2 regions of the Rahnella sp. 2050 genome follow, and region 1 is predicted to be linked to the other one. Evidence: predicted binding sites of a transcription regulator. Region 1 holds the regulator's gene; the other holds the start of a gene.

Region 1 (7,597 bases):
GGGATTGATACTGTTGCACTGAACGGCCAGGGCTTTACCCGCCTGGTTGAAGAAGGGACAACAGTCACTGCCGGTCAGCCTGTACTGGAACTGGATCTGGATTATCTGAATGCCAATGCGCGCTCAATGATCAGCCCGGTAGTCGTCAGCAATATTGATGATTATACCGGTGTGACGTCACTGGCCAGCGGTTCAGTGGTTGCCGGTCAAACGAAACTGTTCGATATCCAGGGCAAATAACCCTGCGGATGACGTAACAGGTCGACGTAGTGACAGCGGGAAGAGAGCGATCTCTTCCCGCTTTTTATTGTCTGAGGACAGAGGCAGCAGAGATAACCACGATTTAATGCAACTAACGGTTGTTTCCCGGCGTGGCTTGTTGGAACATAAGCGGTTATCCGTAGAGTCAATGTTGCGTAGAGGAATTGCACAATGAGTGAGGCTGAAGCCCGCCCAACAAATTTTATCCGTCAGATTATTGATGAAGATCTGGCGACCGGGAAACACAATACCGTTCACACCCGTTTCCCACCTGAGCCTAATGGTTATCTGCACATCGGTCATGCAAAATCTATCTGCCTGAATTTCGGCATCGCGCAAGACTATCAGGGCCAGTGTAATCTGCGTTTTGACGATACCAACCCGGCAAAAGAAGACATCGAATTCGTTGAGTCAATCAAACGCGACGTCCAGTGGTTAGGTTTCGACTGGAGCGGCGATATTCATTACTCCTCGGACTATTTTGATCAACTGCATGCTTATGCGCTTGAACTGATCAACAAAGGTCTGGCGTATGTTGATGAACTGTCTCCTGACCAGATCCGTGAATATCGCGGCTCCCTGACGTCGCCGGGTAAAAACAGCCCGTACCGCGATCGCACCGTGGAAGAGAACATTGCGTTATTTGAAAAAATGCGTAACGGTGAGTTCGCCGAAGGCGCTGCGTGTCTGCGTGCAAAAATCGATATGGCCTCGCCATTCTTTGTGATGCGTGATCCGGTTCTGTACCGTATTAAATTCGCAGAACATCACCAGACCGGTAAAAAATGGTGCATCTATCCGATGTACGATTTCACCCACTGCATTTCCGATGCGCTGGAAGGGATCACCCATTCGCTGTGTACGCTGGAATTCCAGGATAACCGTCGTCTGTACGACTGGGTTCTGGATAATATTTCTATTCCATGCCACCCGCGTCAGTACGAATTCTCCCGTCTGAATCTCGAATACTCCATCATGTCCAAGCGCAAGCTGAACCTGCTGGTGACCGAGAAGATTGTTGAAGGCTGGGATGACCCGCGCATGCCGACCGTTTCAGGTCTGCGTCGCCGGGGCTATACCGCGGCGTCTATCCGTGAATTCTGCCGTCGTATCGGCGTTACCAAGCAGGATAACAACGTCGAAATGATGGCGCTGGAATCTTGCATCCGTGACGATCTCAACGAGAACGCACCGCGCGCCATGGCGGTTATCAATCCGGTTAAAGTGATCATTGAAAACTTTACCGGTGATGATGTGCAGATGGTGAAGATGCCGAATCATCCGGGCAAACCGGAAATGGGCACCCGCGAAGTGCCGTTTACCCGTGAGATTTACATCGATCAGGCTGATTTCCGCGAAGAAGCCAACAAGCAGTACAAGCGTCTGGTGTTGGGCAAAGAAGTGCGCCTGCGTAATGCGTATGTGATCAAAGCAGAACGTATCGAGAAAGACGAGGAAGGGAATATCACCACTATCTTCTGTTCTTACGATATCGACACGCTGAGCAAAGATCCTGCCGATGGCCGCAAGGTGAAAGGCGTGATCCACTGGGTGTCCGCGTCTGAAGGCAAACCGGCTGAGTTCCGCCTGTATGACCGTCTGTTCAGCGTCGCAAACCCGGGCCAGGCGGAAGACTTCCTGACCACCATCAACCCGGATTCCCTGGTGATTTCCCACGGTTTCGTGGAGCCATCACTGGTGGCTGCACAGGCTGAAATCAGCCTGCAGTTTGAGCGTGAAGGTTACTTCTGTGCCGACAACCGCTACTCAAGTGCTGAACATCTGGTGTTTAACCGTACCGTTGGCCTGCGTGATACCTGGGAAAGCAAACCCGTCGCGTAAGCCCTCAGTATGAGGTAATAAAAACGCAGTTCAGGCTGCGTTTTTTTTCGCCTGTTATTCTTGTCAGAGATGCCTTTTGTTTTTCGTCGCGAATTAATGTATTTCCTATGCTTACTTTTAAAACGTTGTGCCACAGCCGTTCATATTGCTGAAACGTTTAAACTGTAAGATGATTTTGTTTAATCGTATGTTTTAATTATATATTATTATAGTCCATTGCTTTAATCCTTTCCTGCATACCTCTGTAATGCTTTTTCATCTTTATGTGCACTTTGTCATATTTCGATAATTAATGATTAATTACTCATTGATAATTCGCGTCGCGAAAAATACTCTTGATGTTGATTTAACCGGTTACGCCTCTGGCGACCGCTTTTTATACCCGTTTGGGTTTTGCTCGTTTTTTTAGTCAACATGAGGAATCTCTATGCACAAGCACCGTAACAGGGGCAAGGGATCGGCTTACCTGAAACCTGCCATGTATTCTCTCGCCGGCACCTTACTGGGTGGCGGAATGATGTTTTCACAAGAGACCAAAGCAGCCGGTTTTATTGATGATTCCACACTGACCGGCGGTGTGTACTACTGGCAGCGTGAACGTGACCGCAAGGACATGGATCCGGCGAGTGACCACTACAAAGACTATACAACCAACCTTTCGCATTCTACCGCTAACCTGAACCTCGATTTTTCTTCCGGCTATGCCTGGGACATGTTTGGTATTGATATCGCAGCCTTTACGGCGATTGAAATGGCCGAGAGCAGCGAGAGCGGCCATCCCAACGAAATCGCCTTTTCCAACAGCAACCGCGCCTACGACGAAGATTACTCCGGGGATAAAAGTGGGGTCAGTCTTTATAAGGCAGCCGGTAAATTCAAATACGGCGGATTCTGGGGGCACGCAGGGTATATTCAGCCTACCGGACAGACGCTGATCGCACCGCACTGGAGCTTTATGCCGGGTACGTATCGCGGTGCGGAAGCCGGTTATAAACACGATTTCGGTGACCCGGGTGAACTGAGTTTCTCCTATATGTGGGCTGATGAATATAAATCGCCGTGGCATCTGGAAATGGATGATTTCCGCCAGAATGACAAGAAAACCGGCGTTTCTTATATTCATTCGCTCGGTGCGAAATATGATTTTAAAAATGACTTCGTACTGGAAGGCGCATTTGGCCAGGCTGAAAGTTATGTCGATCAGTACTTTGCTAAAGCCTCGTACAAAATGGATCTGCTGGGCAATCCGCTGACCACCAGCTATCAGTTCTATGGTGCAGAAGACCGCATCAGTGACAAGAATGATCCGAACAGTCTGTATGACGGTCTGGCATGGTTGCAGGCACTGACCTTTGGCTATACCACCGGGCAGTTTAACTGGCGTCTGGAAGGGACGATGGTGAAAGCGGAAGGGAATCAGGGCTACTTCCTGCAGCGCATGACCCCGACTTATTCTTCCTCAAACGGCCGTCTTGATGTGTGGTGGGACAACCGCTCGGACTTCAACGCCAATGGTGAAAAAGCCGTGTATGCCGGCGTGCTTTATGATCTGGCGAAATGGGACCTGCCGGGGTTCGCGGTCGGTGGTTCGTACGTCTATGCGTGGGATGCCAAACCGAGCACCAACGCCGCTTATGACCAGAGCCAGCGTCTGAAAGAAAGCGCATGGAGCCTGGATGCGCTGTACACCATTCAGGAAGGGCGCGCCAAAGGGACGTTGTTCAAACTGCATTACACCCAGTACGACAACCATTCGGACATACCGAGCTGGGGCGGCGGTTACGGCAACATTTTCCAGGATGAAAAAGACGTGAAATTCATCGTTATCGCTCCATTTACTATTTTCTGAGGTCGCTATGTCGATGAATAAATTACTGATGATCATGGTTTCGGCTGTTTTGCTGGCCGGTTGTGCACCCACCGCCGATCAGGCACAAATATCCCAAACGCGGGAAGATTACCGTGCCTGTATCAATACGTCAGAAGGCAATCCGGACAAACTGGCATCCTGCGAGGTGTTACTGAATAAACTGAAACAGGAAAAAGCCCACCAGCAATTTGCAGAACAGGAGACGGTGCGCGTGGTGGATTATCAGCGATGTCTGACGGCGCGTAAAACTGGCGACGGTCAGGCATATGCTGCTGATTGCGGGAAAATCTGGCAGGAAATAAAAACGAACAATTCACCTAAGCCGTGAATCTCAGCAGCGAAACATACCCCGGCTTGCCGGGGTTTTTTATGCCTGCTATCCGGGCTCAATCTGCGTCGATATCAGACATAAAAAAACCGCTTTTCAGCGGTTAATTTAGTCAAAGCCTGTGCAGATTACTGCGCAGGTTTATCGTTGTGCAAAGAGTCATCTTCGCGGCAATCGCCTGCTTCACAGTGGCCGTACAGATACAGGCTGTGGTTGGTGAGCTTGATACCGTGTTTCTTAGCAATCTCACGCTGACGACCTTCAATATATTCGTCACGGAATTCGATCACACGACCGCAATCCAGACAGATCAGGTGGTCGTGGTGATGTTGCTGGGTCAGTTCGAATACGGACTTGCCGCCTTCGAAGTTATGACGGGTGACAATACCGGCGTCGTCAAACTGGTTCAGAACGCGGTAAACCGTCGCCAGGCCAATTTCTTCACCCATATCAATCAGTTGCTTGTAAAGATCTTCCGCACTAACGTGATGACCTTCCGGCGCTTGCAGCACTTCCAGGATTTTGAGGCGCGGAAGCGTGACTTTTAAGCCGGCTTTCTTCAGTGCGGTGTTGTTGTCAGTCATGCGGATTCAGTCCTGTTACTATGTGCTAATCAAGTTGAGGCATGCAGCCTGTGGCATCGGCGGCACAAAATTATTCGTTTAGTCTCTTCGTTTAACGCAATGTGCCAATTCTCGTCAACGACAGCCTGTTAATAAAGATCACAAATTGCCGGTCACATTTGTAATGCAACGACTTGATCAATAGAAAAAACAGAGGAACTCAGTGTACCTTGATACGACCGAAAGTTACAATTTTGTAGCAGTTAAATTGTTAATTTCAGTAATAGTTTGGCCCTTCAATTGTAGAATAAATCCTCAGGGCCAACAGGGTTTTTAGCCAATAATTTCAGAAAGGCTAAGTTCTTCTGTGATCTGTTTCACCCAGGCATCAACACGTTCGCTGGTCAGTTCGGGCTGACGATCTTCGTCAATTGCCAGTCCTATGAAGTGCTTATCATCCGCCAGGCCTTTAGATGCTTCAAAGTGGTAACCTTCGGTAGGCCAATGTCCGACAATCACTGCGCCGCGTGGCTCAATGATATCGCGCACGGTGCCCAGCGCATCGCAGAAATATTCGGCGTAGTCTTCCTGGTCACCGCAACCAAACAGTGCCACCAGCTTACCTTCGAAATCTATCTCTTCCAGCGTTGGGAAAAAGTCGTCCCAGTCACACTGCGCTTCACCGTAATACCAGGTTGGAATGCCGATAAGCAAAATATCGAATTTTTCCAGATCCTCTTTGCTGCTCTTCGCAATGTCATGCACCTCTGCAACATCTTTACCCAATTGCTTCTGGATCATTTTTGCGATGTTTTCGGTGTTACCTGTATCGGATCCAAAGAAGATACCTACAACGGCCATAAGATTACCTAACCTCTTGTTCTCAATGAAGTGCTCTGCAACGCAGGCAATAATAATGCAGATGATAGCAAACTCGTGCGGCGGAGAATATGCTTCTGCTCGCCTTCTTAACTGGGAAATAAGTTTATCGGGCAATATTTTTAAGTGTTATCGCCTTTGTGTGCTTTCACCTGCGGCGAATTAACCTCAGGGTTAATGAGGTCAAAAGCAAGTTTGAGAAATAAGTCGTCACAATACTAAATTTCGAGAACATTCCGCCGATAGATGATTCGGGAGCAATCTCAACATAATAAAGAAATCGATGCCCGGAGAGGTGTTCAAACATGTCCTGGGGCACTTGCCTGCTGGTTACCTGTCTTGATTCTCCGCATCCCCGTCAATCCTCAGGCCAGAAACAGACATGTTTCGAGAGAGGCATATCGTGCAGTTTTTAAAAAATATCACCATCAGGGCCGCTTTATTAACCATTCTTGGCATCTTTTGCGTCATGTGGGCAGGTGTTTCCCTTTACACCGTCACCTCACTGGACACACTGACCCAAAATACCAAAAATAGTACCGAGCTGGTCAACAATATGGCGCTGATCAATAAAGGAAATGATCAGTATTTTCGTACCGTGACGCGCCTGAGCCGCGCCGTGGCACAGCTTCAGGCCGATCCGTCAAAAGGTCCGGAAATTTTTGATACCGCCAAACAATCACTCAGCGGGCTGACGCAGGCTCTGGCCAGTTTTAAAGCGGCACCGCATCCGGGGCTGGAAGATTCCTCCGTGCAGGAATTAATCACCAGTTGGGAAAATCTGATCACGCAGGGCGTCACGCCATTGTTCGACGCAGCCCGCAGCAAAAATACGGAGTCCTATAACCAGCTAGCCAATTCCACCGTACCTGCACTGAGCCGCAGCTTTGGCTCATCGATGGAGAAAGTCAGCGGTCAGATCGCTGTCGATTTTGATGCGGCACAACGGCAATCCACCCATCTGACGTCATTTAGCAAAGTGATTCTGCTGACGGCATTTGGTATCGGGCTGGTGATTTTATTGCTGACTGACCGTTATCTGGTGATGGCGCTGGTGAAGCCGCTGGATAAAATCCGCGGTCACTTCGCGGTGATCGCCAGCGGCGATCTGACGTTTTATCTGGAAGAATTCGGTAAAAACTGCGCCGGTAAGCTGATTCCGTTGCTGAACGAGATGCAGTTGAGCCTGGTCAATACCGTTCAGACCATCCGCAACTGCACCAATCACATCTATCAGGGCGCGTCAGAAATTTCAGCCGGGAACAACGATTTGTCTTCCCGTACGGAAGAACAGGCGTCGGCGCTGGAAGAAACCGCTGCCAGCATGGAAGAACTGACGGCTACCGTTAAACACAATGCCGATAACGCGCATCACGCCAGCCAGCTGGTGATGGAGGCTTCCACCACCGCGCAGAAGGGCGGCAACATCGTGGCAGACGTGGTCAGCACCATGAAAGATATCTCCGGCAGCTCGAAGAAAATTGCTGAAATCACTTCTGTGATTAACAGCATCGCTTTCCAGACCAACATTCTGGCGCTGAATGCTGCCGTCGAAGCGGCACGTGCGGGCGAGCAGGGGCGCGGTTTTGCAGTGGTTGCCAGCGAAGTGCGCAATCTTGCACAACGCAGTGCGCAGGCGGCGAAAGAAATCGAGCAGCTTATCAGCGAATCGGTTTCCCGCGTCGACAGCGGTTCGAAATTGGTTGAAAACGCCGGTCAGACGATGAATGAAGTGGTGCGCTCAATTACGCATGTCACTGACATCATGGCGGAAATCGCCTCTGCATCCGATGAGCAAAGCAAAGGAATCAGTCAGGTGGCGGTTGCCGTCACAGAAATGGACAGCGTCACACA
Region 2 (7,597 bases), on a different contig from region 1:
TCAACCCGACCGTCTACGATCAGTTGCGATTCTGGCAGGCTGGCTCGCTGGATATCCGCAATATTACCGTGATTAAAACCATCACACCGCCGGTGACTTTTGCGGTTGCCCTGAGCTTACTGATGGCCCGTTCCCTGAATAATCTGACGATGGGCAACGAACTGGCGACGGCGCTCGGCACCAAAATCGCGACCACGCAGTTGCTGGGATTACTGGCGATTACGTTGTTGTGCGGCAGCGCCACAGCGGCTGTCGGCCCCATCGCCTTTGTCGGCCTGATGGTGCCGCATATGGCGCGCTGGATCTGTCGTGCGGATCCGCGCTGGATGCTGCCGTGGACGCTGGTGTTAACCCCGACGCTGTTGCTGGCAGCCGATATCGCCGGGCGTTTTCTGGTTACCGGAGAATTGCGGGTTTCCGTGGTGGTCGCCTTTATCGGCGCGCCGGTGCTTATTTTCCTGGTACGCCGTCCCGGTGGATTACACAGAGGTTAACCATGAGCCAGACTCTTACAGAACCTCGCCCGCTGAAAAAACCTTTGCTGCTGTCGCGCCCCTTTCTGACCGCCTGCGGACTGGTGTTATGCCTGATCCTGCTGGCGGTTTACGCGCTGGGTAGCGGAACACTGGCACTGACGCCGTCGCAGGTTGTCAGCGCCCTGCTCGGCGACGGGCCGAAAAACCTGAGCATTATTGTCACGCAATGGCGTCTGCCGCGCGTGGTGATGGCGATGATTCTCGGTGCCGCACTCGGCATCAGCGGCGCGATTTTTCAGTCGCTGCTGCGCAATCCATTGGGAAGTCCGGACGTTATCGGTTTTAACACCGGCGCGTATACCGGCGTTCTGCTGATTATCGTGTTGTTCAATGGCGCTGCGGGCGACCTTCTCCCCGGCGCGATGGCAGGCGGCGTCGTGACCGCATTGGTGGTATACGCCCTGGCATGGCGTCAGGGCATCGAAACGTTCCGCCTGATTATCGTCGGTATCGGCGTACGGGCGCTGCTGATTGCGGTCAATACCTGGCTGATTATTCACGCCTCGCTGGAATCGGCGCTGACGGCTGGCTTGTGGAATGCTGGTTCGCTCAATGGCATCACATGGGAGAAAAGCCTGCCGGCGACCGGGATGATTATCGTCGCCTGCATGCTGGCGCGTTGCTTATCCGCTCCGATGCGGTTGCTCGAAATGGGCGATGATGCCGCCTGTGCGCTGGGCGTACCGGTGGCGCGTTCACGTTTATTGCTGATGCTGGCGGGCGTGGCGTTGACCGCCGCGGCCACCGCGCTGGCCGGGCCAATTTCCTTTATTGCGCTGGTGTCACCGCAAATTTCGCGTCGTCTTTGCGCCAGCCAGCAGCACGCTTTATTTTTCGCGGCGCTGACCGGTGCGCTGCTGTTGCTCGCCGCCGATGTCACTGCACAACGGCTGTTCACGCCCTATCAGTTACCCGTGGGCGTGCTGACCGTCAGTCTGGGCGGCATTTATCTGATTGGGTTGCTGATCCGGGAGTCGCGACGCTCATGAATACTGAACACTCTTCCCCTTTGTACGCGAAAGATCTCACGCTGGGCTACGATAAAAAAATCGTCGCCCGCGAACTCTCCGTCTCTATCCCTCAGGGAAAACTCACCGTGATTATCGGGCCGAATGCCTGCGGTAAATCCACACTATTGCGCACGCTCAGCCGCCTGATGCCGCCGCAATCCGGCACGGTATTTCTGGACGGCAAACTGATCGGTGATTACGGCACCAGAGACGTCGCGAAACGTCTGGGTTTACTGCCGCAAAGTTCAACGGCGCCGGGCGATATCAGTGTGGCGGATCTGGTGGCCCGCGGGCGTTACCCGCATCAGAGCCTGTTCAGCCGCTGGACAGCGCAAGATACGCTGGCGGTGAACGACGCCATGCACGCGACGGGAGTATTCGAACTGGCGGAAAGCACGGTGAATTCACTTTCCGGCGGACAGCGCCAGCGGGTGTGGATAGCCATGGTGCTGGCGCAACAAACGCCGTTGTTATTGCTGGATGAACCGACAACCTGGCTGGATATCGCGCATCAGATTGATTTGATGGAACTGATGTGTCGCCTGAATCAGGAAAACGGCCGCACGCTGGTGGTGGTGTTGCACGACCTGAATCAGGCATGTCGTTACGCCGGGCATCTGATTGCCATGCGCGATGGAAAAATACTGGCTGAGGGCGCACGGGCAGACATCGTCACACCGGCACTGATCGAACAGGTTTTCGGGCTACGCTGCGCCATTATCGACTGTCCGGTTTCGCATACACCGTTAATTATCCCGCTGGGTAACGGTTGAATCTCCGGTGCTCCATGGCTCTTCGTTCCACAGGTATTGAAGGCCATCGGCTAATCCGCCGCGCCAGCTCAGCGCATCGTGACCGGCATCGACCACGCGATAACGCACGCTGTTTTTGGTGCCGCTCAGCAGTTCATCCATCTGATTATTCACCTGATAAATCAGTCGCTCATTGCTGCCCGCTTCCATGAAAATTTTCAGATGGCTGGCAGCCCCCAGCCCGTTACTCACCGCACGCAGTAACAAATCCGCCTCGTCAGGATTTTCATCCTGCTGCGATTTATTACGTCGCGGCCACCAGAAAGAACCGGACTGACTGAGTACCAGACCGAAGCGCTGCGGCCAGTGCAAACCGGCGTACAACGCTGACAGCCCGCCAAAGCTCTGCCCCGCCACCACTGTTTTGTTCGCATCGCTGCTGTGCGGTGCGAGCGTCGCCACGGCGGGCAATAACTCCTCCTGAACGGCCAGCCAGAAATCTGCATTACAGGTCAGTTCGCGGCTGCGGGTCTGTGTATCGATCACATCAATCAGCACGTAGACGGCCTGCGGCAATGTGCCTTCCTGCGTCAGTTGCATCAGCGGCTGCCAGACCGGCATCTGCTGCGCCCAGAACTGGCCGTCGAGCAACAGCGCCAGCGGGCGCGATGCCGGATCCTGGCTTTCGCCGGTAGTGTAGATCCAGACCTTGCGCCGGTTGCCCAGACGCGCACTGTTCCACTGATAGGTTTGCAGTTTTGCCGGTTTCTGTGGCAACGCGGCACCGTGGAGATCAAACTCCCGCCAGGCAGGCTGCGGCAATGCGTCGGGCATATGCAAAGGCGACAGCGCGTGAGATTTCGCCCCCGGCCACGGCTGATTCGGATTCAGCGGGTCATAAATCGCATGGGCGAACATATCTTTCCACCATTCCCGCGCAGCCAGCATGGCGGTATAGGCATCGGGATCCTGCGGGAACTCTCTGCCGGGCCTGGTGCGCGGGATCAGGCTGTAACTGCCGCGCCAGCCGGAGCGCAGCGTAATACTCAGCGACCAGACATCGGTTCCCGCAAGTCTTTGCAGGCTTTGCGGCGGTAAAGACTGATGGTGATCGGTGATGCCGTTGATGTTGATCCACACCCGCTGGAAATCCGATGTCGCCTCACTGCCCTGCGGATCCCGCCAGAAGAACGTTACGTTGCATACATCATCGTTCAGCCGTTCGATCAAGGGTGAACCCTGCGCTTTAATGTCTTTCCACCATTCGGCACTTCCCGCCTGAGAGCTTGCTAACATCGCCTGCGCGGTGGGTTTTTCCGGAAACTGCGATTTCATCATGTTTACGCTTTACAGTCTTTTGGCAGTGAGAGAAGGCATAATTTGCAGAATAATTGACCTGCTTCCTGCAAATTATGAATGGGAATCGTATTGATAATTGTTTGCATTTGCAATAGTGTGTTACCGCCCGTAAACGGGACGATAAAAATACACACACAACAGGCCATCCTCCTGTTCACTAAATCTGTTTTGCAGGAACGGATGGATTTCAGGGCAGAATCCACTATGAAAAGCAGGCTACCACACTATTCTCTGGCAACCTTAATCGGGCTGGGATCAGCACTTTCTTTGCCCGTCAGCGCGGCAGAAAGCACCACAACCCGCACAACAGACGCCAGCCAGAACACCGCAGAAACACAGGAAGACACCAGCGACACACTGGTTGTCACCGCCGCACAGCAAAACCTTCAGGCTCCCGGCGTTTCCACCATCACTTCTGATGAAATCCAAAAACGCCCTCCGGCACGCGACATCAACGAACTTATCCGCACCATGCCCGGCGTAAACCTGACCGGCAACTCTACCAGCGGCCAGCGCGGTAATAACCGCCAGATCGACATCCGGGGTATGGGCCCGGAAAATACCTTAATCCTGATCGACGGTAAGCCGGTGAACAGCCGCAACTCAGTGCGTCAGGGCTGGCGCGGTGAGCGTGATACCCGCGGCGACACAAGCTGGGTTCCGCCCGATATGATCGAGCGCATCGAAGTGATCCGCGGCCCGGCGGCGGCGCGTTACGGTAACGGCGCGGCGGGTGGCGTGGTGAACATCATCACTAAAAAAGACACTCAGGAGTGGCACGGTTCCTGGAATACCTATCTGAACGCACCACAACATAAGGACGAAGGCTCGACCAAACGTACCGATTTCAGCCTCTCCGGCCCGCTCAACGATCAGTTCAGTTTCCGCCTGTTCGGTGGCTACAGCAAAACGCAGGCTGACGCGCAATATATCAACGAGGGTCATCAGTCTGAGCGTACCGGCACCTATGCCGACACCGTTCCGGCAGGTCGCGAAGGCGTGATCGATAAGAATATCGACGCCCTGTTGCACTGGGATTTTGCCCGTATGCAGTCGCTGGAATTTGAAGTGTCCAACAGCCGTCAGGGCAACCTGTACGCAGGCGACACGCAGAACACCAACACCAGTGATTTGGTGAAAAGCATGTACGGTGAAGAGACTAACCGCATTTACCGCCAGTCCTACTCGGTGACCTACAAAGGCGCGTGGGATAACGGTGTGACCACCAACAACTACGTGCAGTACGAAAAAACCCGTAACTCGCGCATGGATGAAGGGCTGGCGGGCGGTACCGAAGGCATCTTCTCTGACGAAGACTTCAACACCATCGCACTGGGCGACATTCTGGCGCACAGCGAAGTCAGTATTCCGTTTGAACTGGGCGTGCCGCAAACCGCGACGTTCGGCACGGAATGGAACCAGCAGAAGATGAAAGATCCGTCTTCCAACACGCAGGCTATGCTCGGCGGCGCGATTGCCGGTACCGACAGCACCAACCGCAGCCCCTATTCTCAGGCAGAGATTTTCTCGCTGTTTGCCGAAGATAATATTGAGCTGACCGACAGCACCATGCTGGTGCCGGGTCTGCGTTTCGACCATCACTCCATTGTCGGCAATAACTGGAGCCCGTCGCTGAACCTGTCTCAGGAACTGGGCGACGATTTCACCCTGAAAATGGGTATCGCCCGCGCCTATAAAGCGCCGAGCCTGTATCAGACCAACCCGAACTACGTGCTGTACAGTAAAGGCCAGGGTTGTGCGGCCAGCGGCGGCGGTTGTTATCTGGTGGGGAATAAAGATCTGGATGCGGAAACCAGCGTTAACAAAGAGATCGGACTGGAATTCCACCGCAACGGTTATCAGGCGGGCGTGACCTATTTCCGCAACGATTATCGCAACAAAATCGAATCCGGTTATCTGCCAACCGGCACGTCCTCCACCGGCACAACTGATGTATATAAATGGGAAAACGTGCCGAAAGCCGTGGTTCAGGGGCTGGAGGGCACGCTGAATATTCCGGTCAGCAGCACCGTTTCCTGGAATAACAACGGCACGTACATGATTGAAAGTAAAAACAAAGAGACCGGCGATTATCTGTCGATCATCCCGGAATTTACCATCAACTCCACGCTGAGCTGGCAGGCGACGGAAGATCTCTCTCTGCAATCTACCCTGACCTGGTATGGCCGTCAGAAGCCGAAGAAATACAACTACAAAGGTGAAGCCGTCACCGGCAGTGAGAAGAATGAAGTCAGCCCGTATTCAGTGGTCGGCATGAGCGGCACCTACACCGCGACCAAAAATGTCAGCGTCACGGCGGGTATTGATAACGTCTTCGACAAACGCCAGTTCCGTGCGGGTAATGCCCAGACCGTGGGTAATGCCACCACCGGCGCCTATATGTACGGCGCAGGCGCGGCAACCTACAACGAGCCGGGCCGCACGTTCTATATGAGCCTGAATACGCACTTCTGAGTATGTTGCCCACATAAAAAAAGCCACCTGCAAAGGTGGCTTTGTTGTGTCTGAAACCTGACTTTGGGCTTACAGCACGCCCTGCGCCAGCATGGCATCAGCGACTTTGACGAAGCCGGCGATATTTGCGCCACGGACATACTGCGTCTGCTGGCTTTTGCCGCCGTATTCGACACACGACTGGTGAATATCCAGCATGATGTGACGCAAACGCGCATCCACTTCTTCGGCTTTCCAGCTCAGACGCGCAGCGTTCTGCGCCATCTCCAGCCCTGACGTTGCCACGCCACCGGCGTTCGCCGCTTTGCCCGGTGCGAACAACACGCCCGCGTCGGTGAACAAATCCGTCGCTTCAATCGTGGTTGGCATATTCGCGCCTTCGGCTACCGCTTTCACGCCATTGGCGATCAGCACGCGTGCCGCATCCGCATCCAGTTCATTTTGCGTGGCGCAAGGCAGCGCGATATCCACCGGCACGTTCCAAGGCTGCTGCCCTTCAAGATACGTCAGCCCGAGTTTTTGCGCGTAATCCGCCACGCGACCATCGCGGCTGGCTTTGATTTCGGTCAGCAGCGCCAGTTTCTCAGGAGTAAAGCCTGCTTCATCGACGACAGTACCGTTAGAATCTGACGCCGTAATCACCCGTGCGCCCAGTGACATGGCTTTTTCAATTGCATATTGTGCGACGTTACCGGAACCAGACACCGCCACGCGCATACCTTCGAAATCCAGGCCATGGCGTTTAAGCATCGATTCAGTGAAATAGATCAGGCCATAACCTGTGGCTTCCGGGCGGATCAGGCTGCCGCCGAACGACAACCCTTTGCCGGTGAACACGCTGGCAGTGTTGTTGGAGAGTTTTTTCATCATCCCCGCCATATAGCCGACTTCACGCCCGCCGACGCCGATATCCCCCGCAGGCACATCAGTATCCGGGCCGAGATGACGGTAAAGTTCCAGCATCAGCGCCTGACAGAAACGCATGATCTCGCCTTCGCTTTTGCCTTTCGGATTGAAATCACTGCCGCCCTTTCCGCCGCCCATTGGCAACGTGGTCAGGGCATTTTTAAAGGTCTGCTCAAAACCAAGGAATTTGAGAATCGATAAATTGACCGACGGATGGAAACGCATGCCGCCTTTATACGGGCCAATCGCCGAGCTGAACTGTACACGCCAGCCACGGTTCACCTGCACCTGATTTTTGTCATCCACCCACGCGATACGGAACTGAATGACACGTTCCGGCTCCACCAGACGTTCGAGTAAAGCAGAACGGCGGTATTGCGGATTTTGTTCGAGGAAAGGCCATAGCGTGGTCATAACTTCACGTACGGCCTGGGAGAATTCGACCTGATGCGGGTCGCGTTGCTGAACTGAGGATAAGAACTGTTCGAGGGATTGAATCTGATCCATTAAGGTAAAACTCCGTTTGTAAGTGATGTTGTCTTTTTTATTTACTGCTTAT

The links. The regulator Fur, encoded in region 1, represses iron uptake genes when iron is present. The targets are predictions, from matches to a motif close to ATAATAATGAGAACNACTATCAA.
Region 2: the regulator Fur is predicted to act here: its motif matches at 3,727-3,749, upstream of fes (enterochelin esterase).

Annotation. Positions count from the first base shown of each region.
Region 1 covers NZ_JBEPKE010000002.1:1,083,490-1,091,086, forward strand. Annotated here, with positions in the region: gene nagE (N-acetylglucosamine-specific PTS transporter subunit IIBC) at 1-240, shown strand, start outside; gene glnS (glutamine--tRNA ligase) at 433-2,103, shown strand; gene chiP (chitoporin ChiP) at 2,582-3,952, shown strand; gene chiQ (ChiQ/YbfN family lipoprotein) at 3,966-4,301, shown strand; gene fur (ferric iron uptake transcriptional regulator) at 4,430-4,885, opposite strand; gene fldA (flavodoxin FldA) at 5,198-5,725, opposite strand; gene ABIC79_RS12300 (methyl-accepting chemotaxis protein) at 6,147-7,597, shown strand, end outside.
Region 2 covers NZ_JBEPKE010000005.1:173,653-181,249, forward strand. Annotated here, with positions in the region: gene fepD (Fe(3+)-siderophore ABC transporter permease) at 1-494, shown strand, start outside; gene fepG (iron-enterobactin ABC transporter permease) at 497-1,525, shown strand; gene ABIC79_RS18890 (ATP-binding cassette domain-containing protein) at 1,522-2,319, shown strand; gene fes (enterochelin esterase) at 2,293-3,636, opposite strand; gene ABIC79_RS18900 (TonB-dependent siderophore receptor) at 3,862-6,132, shown strand; gene gdhA (NADP-specific glutamate dehydrogenase) at 6,202-7,545, opposite strand.